DNA from 3 places in the Streptomyces sp. NPDC029139 genome. Region 2 is predicted to be linked to each of the others. Evidence: riboswitches for the same ligand, from Rfam matches in the RefSeq annotation. Region 2 holds a riboswitch; each other region holds the start of a gene.
What was found. A riboswitch is a leader RNA that binds a small molecule or an ion and turns the genes downstream of it on or off. The one in region 2 is predicted to bind cobalamin.
Positions count from the first base shown of each region.

Region 1 (3,867 bases), on a different contig from region 2:
ATCTGCCGGGCACGCAGGATCGACAGGACCAGGTTGACCCGGGCCTCGCCGGTCGGCGCTCCGCCCAGCACGTGCAGACCGTCCCTGATCTGCGCGTCCTTGACCTCGCACAGCCAGCCGTCGACGTGCAGCAGGAAGTCGTCGAAGCCGTCGTCCTCCGGGCGGCCCTCCAGGCCCAGGTCGTGGTCGAGCTTCGCGGCCTGGATCAGCGTCCAGATCTGCGCGCGGATCGCGGGCAGCTTGGACGGGTCCATGGAGGAGATCTGCGCGTACTCGTCGAGCAGCTGCTCCAGGCGCGCGATGTCGCCGTAGGAGTCGGCGCGCGCCATCGGCGGCACCAGGTGGTCGACGAGGGTCGCGTGCACGCGCCGCTTGGCCTGCGTGCCCTCACCCGGGTCGTTGACCAGGAAGGGGTAGATCAGCGGGATGTCGCCGAGCGCCGCGTCCGGGCCGCACGCGGCGGACAGGCCCGCGTTCTTGCCCGGCAGCCACTCCAGGTTGCCGTGCTTGCCGAGGTGGACCATGGCGTCCGCGCCGAAGCCGCCGTCCTCGGCGCGCGCCGCGATCCAGCGGTAGGCGGCCAGGTAGTGGTGGGAGGGCGGGAGATCGGGGTCGTGGTAGATCGCGATCGGGTTCTCGCCGAAGCCGCGCGGCGGCTGGATGAGGATCAGCAGGTTTCCGCGCCGCAGGGCGGCGAGGACGATGTCGCCCTCGGGGTTGCGGGAGCGGTCCAGGAACATCTCGCCGGGCGGAGGGCCCCAGTGCTCCTCGACGTGCGTGCGCAGTTCCTCGGGCAGGGTCGCGTACCAGCGCTTGTAGTCGGCGGCCGGGATACGGACCGGGTTGCGGCTGAGCTGTTCCTCGGTCAGCCAGTCCTGGTCGTGGCCGCCGGCCTCGATCAGGGCGTAGATCAGCTCGTCGCCGTCGCCGGAGACCAGGCCGGGGATCTCCTCGACCGGACCGAAGTCGTACCCCTCGTCCCGAAGGCGTCGCAGCAGGGCGACGGCGGAGGCCGGGGTGTCGAGGCCGACCGCGTTGCCGATCCGCGAGTGCTTCGTCGGGTACGCGGAGAGGACCAGCGCCAGCCTCTTCTCGGCGTTCGGGATGTGCCGCAGGCGTGCGTGGCGGACGGCGATCCCGGCGACGCGGGCCGCGCGCTCGGTGTCGGCGACGTACGCCGGGAGGCCGTCCTCGTCGATCTCCTTGAAGGAGAACGGGACGGTGATGAGCCGGCCGTCGAACTCGGGGACGGCGACCTGGCTGGCGGCGTCCAGCGGGGAGAGCCCCTCGTCGTTCTCCTCCCAGGCCGAGCGCGAGCCGGTGAGGCAGAGCGCCTGCAGGATCGGTACGTCGAGGGCGGCGAGCGCGCCCGCGTCCCAGGCTTCCTCGTCGCCGCCCGCCTGCGCCTCGGCGGGCTTGGTGCCGCCGGCGGCGAGGACGGTGGTGATGATCGCGTCGGCGCCGCGCAGGCGGTCGAGCAGCTCCGGCTCGGGGGCGCGCAGGGAGGCGACGTAGAGGGGCAGGGCGCGGGCGCCGGCGTCCTCGATCGCCTCGCAGAGGGAGCCGATGAAGGCGGTGTTCCCGCTCATGTGGTGGGCGCGGTAGTAGAGCACGGCGACCGTCGGGCCGTCGGTCCGCCGCGGCTCGCGCTCCAGCGGACCCCAGGTCGGCGCGGCGGCCGGGGCCTCGAAGCCGTGGCCGGTCAGCAGCACGGTGTCGGAGAGGAAGCGCGCCAGCTGCTCCAGGTTCCCCGGGCCGCCGTGCGCGAGGTAGGCGTGCGCCTCGGTGGCGACGCCGATGGGGACGGTGGAGGTCTCCATGAGCTGGGCGTCGGGAGCCTGTTCGCCGGAGAGCACGACCAGCGGCAGGCCCGTCGCGCGCAGCGCGTCCAGGCCGTCCTCCCAGGACCGCAGACCGCCGAGGAGCCGTACGAGGACGAGGTCGACGCCGTCGAGGAGGCCGGGGAGCTCTCCCCCGGAAGTGCCCCCGAGGGCGAGGCGGGAGGGGTTGGCGAACCGGTACGTGACCGGACCGCCGGCCGCGCGGGCGCTGAGCAGGTCGGTGTCGGAGTGCGACAGCAACAGAATTCGCATGCGAGCGCAGGCCTTCCTCGGGGTTGTCCGCGCCCCGGGTGGTCGTGTGGACGGCGGGAGTTCCTGACTCACCGGGACGCGGGTGCGACCTGGCTCACAGTGGCGGGACCGCGCCGGATTCTCACCGGGCTTCCTCCCCGGGGCCCTGGGACCCCATGCCGTTCTGCATAGTAGATCCTGCCCCCGCCGGGCTGGGGGGTTGGCCGGATCACACCCGGTGGTCACGCGGATTCACGTGGGTATGCTCGCCGCCATGCCGCCCACCCCACCCACCACGCCCAACCCGGGCGAACCCCTCATACGGGACCGTGGCGACGCCTGCCCCGGGGCGCTCCGACTGCACCCCGCCGACGACGGCCGCCTGGCCCGACTCCGCCTGCCCGCAGGCTTGTTGACGTCACGTCAGGTCGAGGTGCTGGCCACCGCGGCGGAGGTTCTTGGCGACGGCCGGGTCAGTGTCACCTCCCGGGGGAACGTGGAACTGCGGGGCCTCGGGGAGGGCTGCGGCGCGGAGCTGGCGGAGCTGCTGGCACCGGCCGGGCTCCTGCCGTCCCCGACCCACGAACGCGTCCGGAACGTGGTGGCCTCACCGGCCGCGGGACTGGACGGACTCGGCGGCGGTGACGTGCAGTTGTGGGCGCGTGAGCTGGACGCGCTGCTGTGCGCGCGGGAGGGGACGGCAGCCCTTTCCGGCCGTTTCCTCTTCGTCCTGGACGACGGCCGGGGGGACGTGGCCGGACTCGGCGGAGATGTGACCTTGATCGCAGCGCGGGCCTGTGCGCCCGGCAACGAGGGCACGGACGGGGTCCGAACCCCGTACGGAACGGGCGGATCGGACGGATCGGACGGGCCGGTCGGGCTCGGCGAATCGGTCGGACCCGGCGGACCGGACGGACCCGGCGGACCGGTCGGGCCGTTCCGACCTGGATCCTCGGCGTCCGACGGTGGCGACGGCGCCCCGGGCGCGGACGCCTCGCGCGCGGACACGCCCCCACGCCCCGAAGCGCGCCCCGGCCCCGGCGCGTACCTCCGCGTGGGCGCCCAGGTCCTCCGGATCGACGCCACCGACGCGCCCCGTGCCGCGCTCGCCGCCGCGGAAGCCTTCCTGGCCGCCGCCCGGGCGGCGGGGAACGGCGCCTGGCGCGTCCGCGAACTGCCCGAGGGGCACGAGCCGGATCTGGCCGGCGCGCTCGCCCGGGCCGGGATCGCGGCCGAGCCCGTCGCCGCGCGGGAACTCCCGCACGGTGAACCGCCCGCGCCCGGAGTGCTCGGCGAGAGCGCCGTCTCGGTCCTCGCGCCCCTCGGCCGGCTGACGGCCGAACAGCTGCGCGCCCTGGCCGCCGGCGGCGGCGAGGTACGGCTCACGCCCTGGCGGGGCGCCGTCGTCACCGGTTTCCCCGACCGGACGGCCGCCGCGCGACGGCTGCGCGAACTCGACGCGTACGGCCTGATCACCGACCCCCACTCCCCCTGGGCCGGCGTCGGCGCCTGCACCGGACGCCCCGGCTGTGCCAAGTCCCTGGCCGACGTCCGCGCCGATGCCGTACCGGGTCGCTCCGCCGGCCTCCCCGTCCACTTCTCCGGGTGCGCGCGCCGTTGCGGCCACCCCCAGGGCCCGCCCGGCAGCTGGGTGGACGTCGTCGCCACCGCCGAGGACGCCTACCTGGTCGACGGCGTCCCCACGTCCCGTACACGCCTCACCGCGGCCGTCGCGACGGCCCGCGCCACCGCCCGCACAACGAGATGAGCGAGAACGACACGATGTTCGCCTACG
Region 1 covers NZ_JBVHWN010000004.1:361,385-365,251, reverse strand. The annotation lists gene cobN (cobaltochelatase subunit CobN) at 1-2,093, opposite strand, end outside; cobalamin riboswitch at 2,132-2,268, opposite strand; gene ACZ4VW_RS12700 (cobalamin biosynthesis protein CobG) at 2,335-3,840, shown strand; gene ACZ4VW_RS12695 (precorrin-8X methylmutase) at 3,855-3,867, shown strand, end outside.
Region 1: it holds a riboswitch for cobalamin, as region 2 does, so the genes downstream of both, cobN (cobaltochelatase subunit CobN) here and ACZ4VW_RS08835 (CbtB domain-containing protein) in region 2, are expected to answer to the same signal.

Region 2 (3,867 bases):
TCCGTGGCGAGTTCGAGGGCGAGCGGCGTGTAGGCGGTGGTGTTGTCCGGGTTGTTGTACTGGTCCGGGCACCAGGAGCCGGGGTGCTGTTCGAGGAGCTGGGCGACGCGGTCGCGGCGGGCCTGCTGCCAGCCGCCGGTGGGGTGGGGTTCGGCGACGACGTTGACCTGGGCGCCGTAGGCGGTCAGCAGCCGGGTCATGGACGTCTCCAGGCCCGGGTCGGTGACCAGGGTGACGGGGTGGCCGTACACCATGCCGGCGAGGGCGAGCCCGAGACCGAGCGTTCCGCTGGTGGACTCGATGATCCGGGCGCCGGGGCGCAGGTCGCCGCGGGCGCGGGCTCGTTCGACCATGTGCAGGCCGGGGCGGTCCTTGATGCCGCCGGGGTTGAAGCCCTCCAGCTTGGCCCAGAATCCGCGGCCAACAGGGGCGAGCGGCTCTGAGATGTGGAGGAGCGGTGTGTTGCCTACCAGCCCGGACAGGGCGGAGCGGGTGGGGGGTGTGACGTCGGTGGTCGAGGAGTGCATGTTCCGCTCTCATTTCGGTGGTGCGCGTCGAGTACTCGTTCGGGAGTGCGGCCGCGTTGCACGCGGCCGGGAGCCGAACGGTCTAGATGCGCCACCGGCAGACGCGGATCTGCGTCGAGCGACCTGATCCCGCTATGGGCGCTGGGGCATGGGGCGGAGCACGTACCACAGTGGCCGAGGCTGGCAGGGTGTCGCCGAAGGATGCGGCGAGCGCGATGGCGTCGGACACGTGCCGTGTCGCGGCGGGGGTCTCCGGCACGACGCCGGCGGAGGAACAGTGGGTGCCGTGGCCGTGGTGCCCGTGTTGCGGGGACCGGTCTTCCGCGCGCTCGGCATAGAGGCCGAGCGCGGCCGTGGTGACGGTGTCTCTGTCCACTGTGGCGTGCCCGGCTTCGCCCCCAGGCGTGAGGCAGAGGAAGACCGACAGCATCAGGGCGCCGATCACAGCGGCGATCAAAGGGTTGTTGGGATGGCGAGGCACAGTTCCTCCGGGCGGGGCCGTACCGGTCTCGGTCCCTGGTGACAGGAGGGAGCGGTACCCGCGAGAGATGTGGGTCATGGGGGGGGCAGAACGCGCCGCTCGTCTCGCCACCGGGCACGCAAGCACGCAGGCGGGTGGGCGGAAGTGAGCGGACGGCAGGGCGTTCTACACCTGAAGAACCGTCGAGGCTCTCGGGGCGGCGGACGGTGTTGTGTTGGCCTCGACCACGTGGACGTGAGTCTGGATGCAAGGCTCGGAAGAGCACGGCGCATCGGGCTGTCGTGCGGAACACGGCGTATTGGGTGCCGGCGTTCCGTCCGGCAGTCCCGGCGAGCATTCGTGGGCCGGATGCGCCGGGTCCAGTCCGCCGGAGCTTTCCTCAATGCTGTGGGAGATGCTGGACAGGGCGGGCGACACGACAACCACAGCCCCGTCCATGTCCATGTGCACTCCATGCCCGGCCAGGAGGCCGAACAGGAGCGCGACCAGGCCGAGCAGCCGTCGCAGCCTCACCGAAAGGCGGGATTGCGACGCACGCGAGCGCGACCGGGCTGTAATCACGTCGTTATCTTAACCAGCTCTTCGGGATTGTTCGGAATTCCGTCCGGAACATGGCGTGAATAAGTCGTGTAGACGCTCGCTCGATTGTCCGATTTAGAGGAATCGGTGAGGGTCTTTACTAATCAACTAAGAAATAAATTTACGGCTCAACGATGCTCTTCCCGTCTGCTCGGATCGGTCTGTGCGGTGGTCGGTGCCGACGGCCGCGCAGTGGTCCGACTGGACGAGCGTGACGCGTGGCGGCGCTCTCTAGTCACTCGCCGAGGCGTCGTCGTATACGGCAGGCGCGTTCGCGTCGCACTGAGGCCGTCCCGGAGTGCGTGAGGTCTGGGGGACCCTGGTCGTTTCTTCTACCTTCTTTAGAAGCTCTTGACTGTGGGCGCGGGTCCTGTCGGCTACTTTGACCAGGACAAGTCAATCGACGGGCAGCGGAAGCCGGTGGGAATCCGGCACGGTCGCGCCACTGTGTGTCCGGCGGCAGCCGCTCATTCCCTGAGCCCTGCGGCCCGGCGAGTCAGACTCGCCCCGTCGTTCGAGCTCCACCGACCGGGACGCGAGTTCCCCTGGAGGTCCTGCCATGGCCCAGGCCACTGCTCAGCCGAGTGCTGCCGCCACCCCCGCCGTACTCCCCATCAAGTCGATTCTGCCCTGGGCCGTGTTCTTCGGGGCCCTGATGCTGCTTGCGCTCTTCTTCGTCGGCGCAGAACAGGGTGCCACCGCGATCTTCGCTGGCGAAGGCGTCCATGAGTGGGTGCACGACGGCCGTCACCTGCTCGGCTTCCCCTGCCACTGAGACAGAGGAACCCGGATCATGAACTCCACAATCGTCGGCAAGCTCCTCGCCCGCGGCATGGTGGCCGGCCTCGTGGCCGGACTCCTCGCTCTGGTCGTCGCCTACTTCCTCGGCGAGCCGCCGACGGAGGCGGGCATCGCCTATGAGGCGGCACACAGCCACGAGGAGGGCGAGGAACTGGTCAGCCGTGCTGCCCAGTCCACCACCGGTCTCGCGACCGGCGTCCTCGTCTACGGCGTCGGCCTGGGCGGCATCGCCGCGCTGGCGTACTGCTTCGCCCTGGGCCGTGTCGGTGCGTTCGGCCCCCGCGCCACGGCCGGGCTGCTGTCTCTCGGCGGCCTGCTCGCGGTCTACGTCGTGCCGTTCTTCAAGTACCCGGCCAACCCGCCGGCGGTCAGCGACCCGGCCACGATCAGTCAACGCACCACCCTCTACCTGCTCATGGTGGTGCTCAGCGTGCTGCTCGCCGTCGCCGCGGTGATCCTCGGCAAGCGGCTCGCGCTCCGTCTGGGCAACTGGAACGCGACCGTCGCGGCAGGAGCGTTCTTCGCCCTCGCCGTCGGACTCGCGTACGCCTTCCTGCCCGCGGTCAGCGAGATGCCGAAGGACTTCCCCGCCGAGGTCGTCTGGCAGTTCCGCATCTCCGCGCTCGCCATCCAGGCCACGCTGTGGGCCGGATTCGGTCTCGTCTTCGGCGTGCTGGCCGAGCGGCTGCTGCAGCCGCGCCGGACCGGCGAGCGGCTCGAGGTAGCGGAGCCGGGGGCAGCGGTCGCGCCCTCGCCCTGAAGCCCGTCCGCACGCGAGGGGCGCCGGTCTCGTACCGGCGCCCCTTCCGCTGTGTGCGTCAGCCGATGCGTACGCCCCACATGAAGGGCATGCCGCTGCGGGCGATAGACTCGTAGCGGACCTGTGCGCCGGGCTTGGGGGCGTGAAGGATCTGTCCGTTCCCGGCGTAGAAGCCGACGTGGCTGAGGTCGCTGCGCATGAGGATCAGGTCGCCGGGCTTTAGGGCGCTCAGGGAGTTGATGCGCGTCCCGGCGCCGGCCTGCGCCTGGGAGGTCCGGGGTATCGTCACGCCGGCCTGGCGGTACGCCCAGGACGTGAGCCCGGAGCAGTCGAACGATGTCGGGCCGCTAGCACCCCAGACGTACGGCATGCCGACCCGGCTCTTGGCCGCGGCGAAGGCCGCCGCGGCGCGCCCGGAGGCGCTGGCCTCGTTGCTCAGTTCGGTGCGCTCGCTCGCCCGGTTGGCCCGGTCCTCCTCCTGCGCGATCCGGGCCCGCTCCTTTGCCGAGAGGGTGTTGAGGAGGCGCTGGGCTTCCCGCAGCTTGCCTTGGATCTCCGTCTTCCGGCTGCCCAGTTCCTTCTGTACGGAGTTCAGGTCACGCAGCTTCCCGGATGCCTCCGCGCGCTGCTGCTGGAGCGCCCGCTGCTGGGCGAGGAACTGGTGCAGCACGGCTGCCTGCCGTTCGCCGGCCCGGTCCAGGGCGGACGCCTTCTCCAGG
Region 2 covers NZ_JBVHWN010000003.1:216,765-220,631, reverse strand. The annotation lists gene ACZ4VW_RS08840 (PLP-dependent cysteine synthase family protein) at 1-527, opposite strand, end outside; cobalamin riboswitch at 1,975-2,113, shown strand; gene ACZ4VW_RS08835 (CbtB domain-containing protein) at 2,147-2,362, shown strand; gene ACZ4VW_RS08830 (CbtA family protein) at 2,381-3,148, shown strand; gene ACZ4VW_RS08825 (C40 family peptidase) at 3,207-3,867, opposite strand, start outside.

Region 3 (3,867 bases), on a different contig from region 2:
CAGCTCGCCGACCGGCTTGCCCATCAGCACGACCTGGCTGGAGCGGTCACTGCCCGGCTTCAGCAGCACGGGGTTCATCAGCGCGGTCGGCTCGACCCGGGCCGCCTGTGCCTGCATGGCCTGGGCCCGGCCTATCTCCGCGCCCTCCCGCGTCACGAAGGAGTTCAGGGACATGTTCTGGCCCTTGAACGGGGCGACCTTCACACCCTGCCGGACCAGCCAGCGGCAGATGCCCGCCGTGACGACGCTCTTGCCCGCGTCGGACGTGGTCCCCGCGACCAGCAGTCCGCCACTCCGCATCCGCCCGCCGCCCGTCATGCCTGCCTCCGCTTCATGGCCGTCACGGCCAGCCGTCCACCCACACACACCGCGAGCGTCAGCGCCGTCACGCGGCGCGACAGCCGTACCGCCCGTTCGATGTCCGCGATGTCCACGTCCCGGCCCTCCCCGTTCAGCACCGGCCGGTGCTCGACCCGGCCGCCGTACGAGAGGGTCCCGCCGAGCCGTACGCCGAGGGCCCCGGCGAACGCGGCCTCCACCGGGCCCGCGTTGGGGCTCGGGTGCTTGCCCGCATCGGCGCGCCAGGCCCGCAGGGCCCCTCGGGGATCGCCGCCCGCGACCGTCGCGAGCGCGGCCGTCAGCCGGGCGCCCGGCCAGCCGACCACGTCGTCGAGCCGGGCCGAGGCCCAGCCGAAGCGCCGGTACGTCGGGGACTTGTGGCCGACCATCGCGTCGAGCGTGTTCACGGCCCGGAAGCCGAGGAGGCCCGGAACCCCCGCCACGGCGCCCCAGACCAGGGCGCCCACGACGGCGTCCGAGGTGTTCTCGGCGACGGACTCCACGACCGCGCGGGCCATCGCCGGTCCGTCCAGGGCCTGCGGATCACGGCCGACCAGATGCGGCAGCCGCTCGCGGGCCACGTCCAGGTCCCCGGCCGTCAGGGCCCCGCCGATGGCGCGGGCCTCCCGGCCCAGGGTCGTACCGCCGACGACGGCCCAGACGGAGGCGGCGGTCAGGGCGACGGAGGCGGCGGGACGGTTCCGTACGGCACGCGCGGCGAGGGCCCCGAGGGCCGTCGTACCGCCCGCGCAGACGGCCGTGTGGAGGGCGCCCCACCCGCGGTGGTCGCGCCGGAGACGTCTCTCGACGGAGCCGGCGGCCCGTCCGAAAGCGGCGACGGGATGGCCGCGGCGGGGGTCGCCGAGGATCAGGTCCGCGGCCAGTCCGGCGGCGGCGCCGTACGCGAATACACCTGTGGCTGCTCTGCGGCCGGGCATGGCGCTGTGTCCTCACTCAGGGTCCGCGCCCTGGATCGACGTGACCGGCGGCGAGAGTTCCTGGCTCCCGGGGATCGACTCCCCGGTCACAGTGGCGGGACCGCGCCGGATTCGCACCGGACTTCCTCTACTTGCCGCCGTATTGGCCCCGGAAGTCCACCACGCTGCGCGAACACCCGTCAACTCACCTGTGACCTGCGGTGAGACAGTGTGCGAAGCACCACACGAGGCCCGAACGACGACCGCGAACGACGACCGGGCGGGCCGCACCCGAAGGTGCGGCCCGCCCGGTCGTCGAAGCGTGTTGCGTCAGCCCATGATGAGGGAGATCCCGTACACGACGGCCGCCGCGCACAGGGCGAAGCAGGCGTACGCGCCGGTGCGCGCCAGGGTGGCCGAGCCTCCCTGGGCGGCGGCCTGCTCCTGCTTGGAGAGGCCGACGATCCCGAGGGTGAAGAGGCCCACGAGGGCGACGGTCGCCACGAGGCTGACTCCGAAGACGGAGCCGAGAGCTGCCCAGTCGATCTTCATGTCGTTTCGTTCCTTATACCGATGCGGGCGCAGTCGGGGCGGCGGGGGCCGCCGGGTCCGTGGGGGCCGGCGCGGGGATGGTGGTCTTCAGGTCCTCGTCCGCGACGGCGGCGACGGAACCGGACGGCGGCGGGGTGACGGCCGCGATGGCGGTCGTCACGACGCCCGCGGGCTCCGCGTCGACGTCGTTGACGTTGGTGTGGTCGACCACCTGGCGGCGGGAGACCAGCCAGATCGCGACGCAGGAGGCGACCAGGAAGGCCGCGACGGTGTAGACGCCCCAGTCGCCCTGCCGGGCGACGTACTCGGCGCCGGCTCCGACCAGGCCCGCGGCCGGCAGGGTCAGGCCCCAGGCGACGAACATCCGCGTGGCGGTCGACCAGCGGACGACACCGCCCTTGCGGCCCAGGCCCGCGCCCATGACGGCGCCGGAGCAGGAGTGCGTGGTCGAGAGCGAGAAGCCGAGGCTGGAGGAGGCCAGGATGACCGTGGCCGCGCTCGTCTGGGCGGCGAAGCCCTGCTGCGGCTGGAGGTCGGTGAGGCCCTTGCCCATCGTGCGGATGATGCGCCAGCCGCCGAGGTAGGTGCCGAGGGCGATCGCCACACCGGCGGAGACGATGACCCAGACCGGCGGGTTGGAGCCGGGGGCGAGGACGCCGCCGGCGACCAGGGCCAGGGTGATGATGCCCATTGTCTTCTGGGCGTCGTTGGTGCCGTGGGCGAGGGAGACGAGACCGGCCGAGGCGATCTGACCGGCGCGGTAGCCCTTCTCCGTGGTCTTCTTGCCGGCGTTCCTGTCGAGGCGGTACGTCAGGCGGGCGGCGAGCATCGCGGCCAGACCGGCGACGAGCGGGGCGGCGACCGCCGGGATGAGGACCTTGGTGACGACGACCCCGCCGTTGACTCCGCTGAAGCCGATCGAGGCGATGGTCGCGCCGATGAGGCCGCCCATCAGGGCGTGGGAGGAGCTGGACGGCAGACCGACCAGCCACGTCAGCAGGTTCCAGAGGATCGCGCCGACGAGCGCGGCGAGGATGACCTCGGGTTGGATGCCTTCCTCGTTGACGAGCCCCTTGGAGATCGTCTTGGCAACCTCCACCGACAGGAACGCGCCGACCAGGTTGAGCACGGCGGACATGGCCACCGCCGTCTTGGGCTTGAGAGCACCGGTCGAGATGGTCGTCGCCATCGCGTTGGCGGTGTCGTGGAAACCGTTCGTGAAATCGAACACGAGAGCTGTCACGACCACAATCGCGAGCAGCAGCGTGATGTGTTCCATTTACCCAGGCAATCGTTCGACGTCAGTGGCTCGACGAACGTAAGCAACCTGAGTGAACGGAAGGTGAACTGGGTCGGGCTGCGTGGTGTCCCGATCCAGTGTCCGGAGATTCCGCTTAGCGTTCCCCGGCACGCTTCTGTCCACGATGCGGTCACCCCGGAACCCCCGGAAGCCGTGCCGTCACGGCACACGGGCGGCACCCTTCCCCTCCGCCCCGCCCGCCCGTGTCACCAGCCGGACGCCCCGTGGTCCCCGTCAGCCGATCGGGGGACCCGCCGAGGAGATCCATGTCACTCGCGGGAGCGGCCCGGCGGGTCCGTCCGGTGGCAGCCGAGCCCCGTCCTGCCGACACTGGGACGGTGCGCCCGGCTACAGCGACGGCAGCGGCCGTCACCACTCTGCTCGGTGTCGGCGCGGCCGCGGTGGCGGCCGGCCGGTACGCCAGTGACGCCGCCCTCAGGGCGTCGTCCGGACTTCCCCTCCCGGGCGATCCCCGGCTCACGGTGCACGCCGCCGAGTCCGACCGGGTCACCCTGACCCGCAGCCTCGCCTCCCTGCGCCCCGGTACGTACGGGATCGAGGGCCCCGGGGTCCACGCCGTCGTCGGACCCGTCCTCGACCGCGTCCCGCACACCGCGGACACCGTCGTCCGCCGCCTGGAACGGGTGGAGCTCGGCGCCCTGGAACCCGGCGCCAAGGTCCGGCTCACCCCCGAGCTCCACAGCGGCACCCCGCGCACCGCGCTCGGGCTCGACTACGAGGACGTCGAGATCCCGGGGG
Region 3 covers NZ_JBVHWN010000002.1:61,337-65,203, reverse strand. The annotation lists gene ACZ4VW_RS04425 (cobyric acid synthase) at 1-300, opposite strand, end outside; gene ACZ4VW_RS04420 (cobalamin biosynthesis protein) at 315-1,277, opposite strand; cobalamin riboswitch at 1,310-1,431, opposite strand; gene ACZ4VW_RS04415 (hypothetical protein) at 1,587-1,808, opposite strand; gene ACZ4VW_RS04410 (inorganic phosphate transporter) at 1,822-3,087, opposite strand; gene ACZ4VW_RS04405 (alpha/beta hydrolase) at 3,447-3,867, shown strand, end outside.
Region 3: it holds a riboswitch for cobalamin, as region 2 does, so the genes downstream of both, ACZ4VW_RS04420 (cobalamin biosynthesis protein) here and ACZ4VW_RS08835 (CbtB domain-containing protein) in region 2, are expected to answer to the same signal.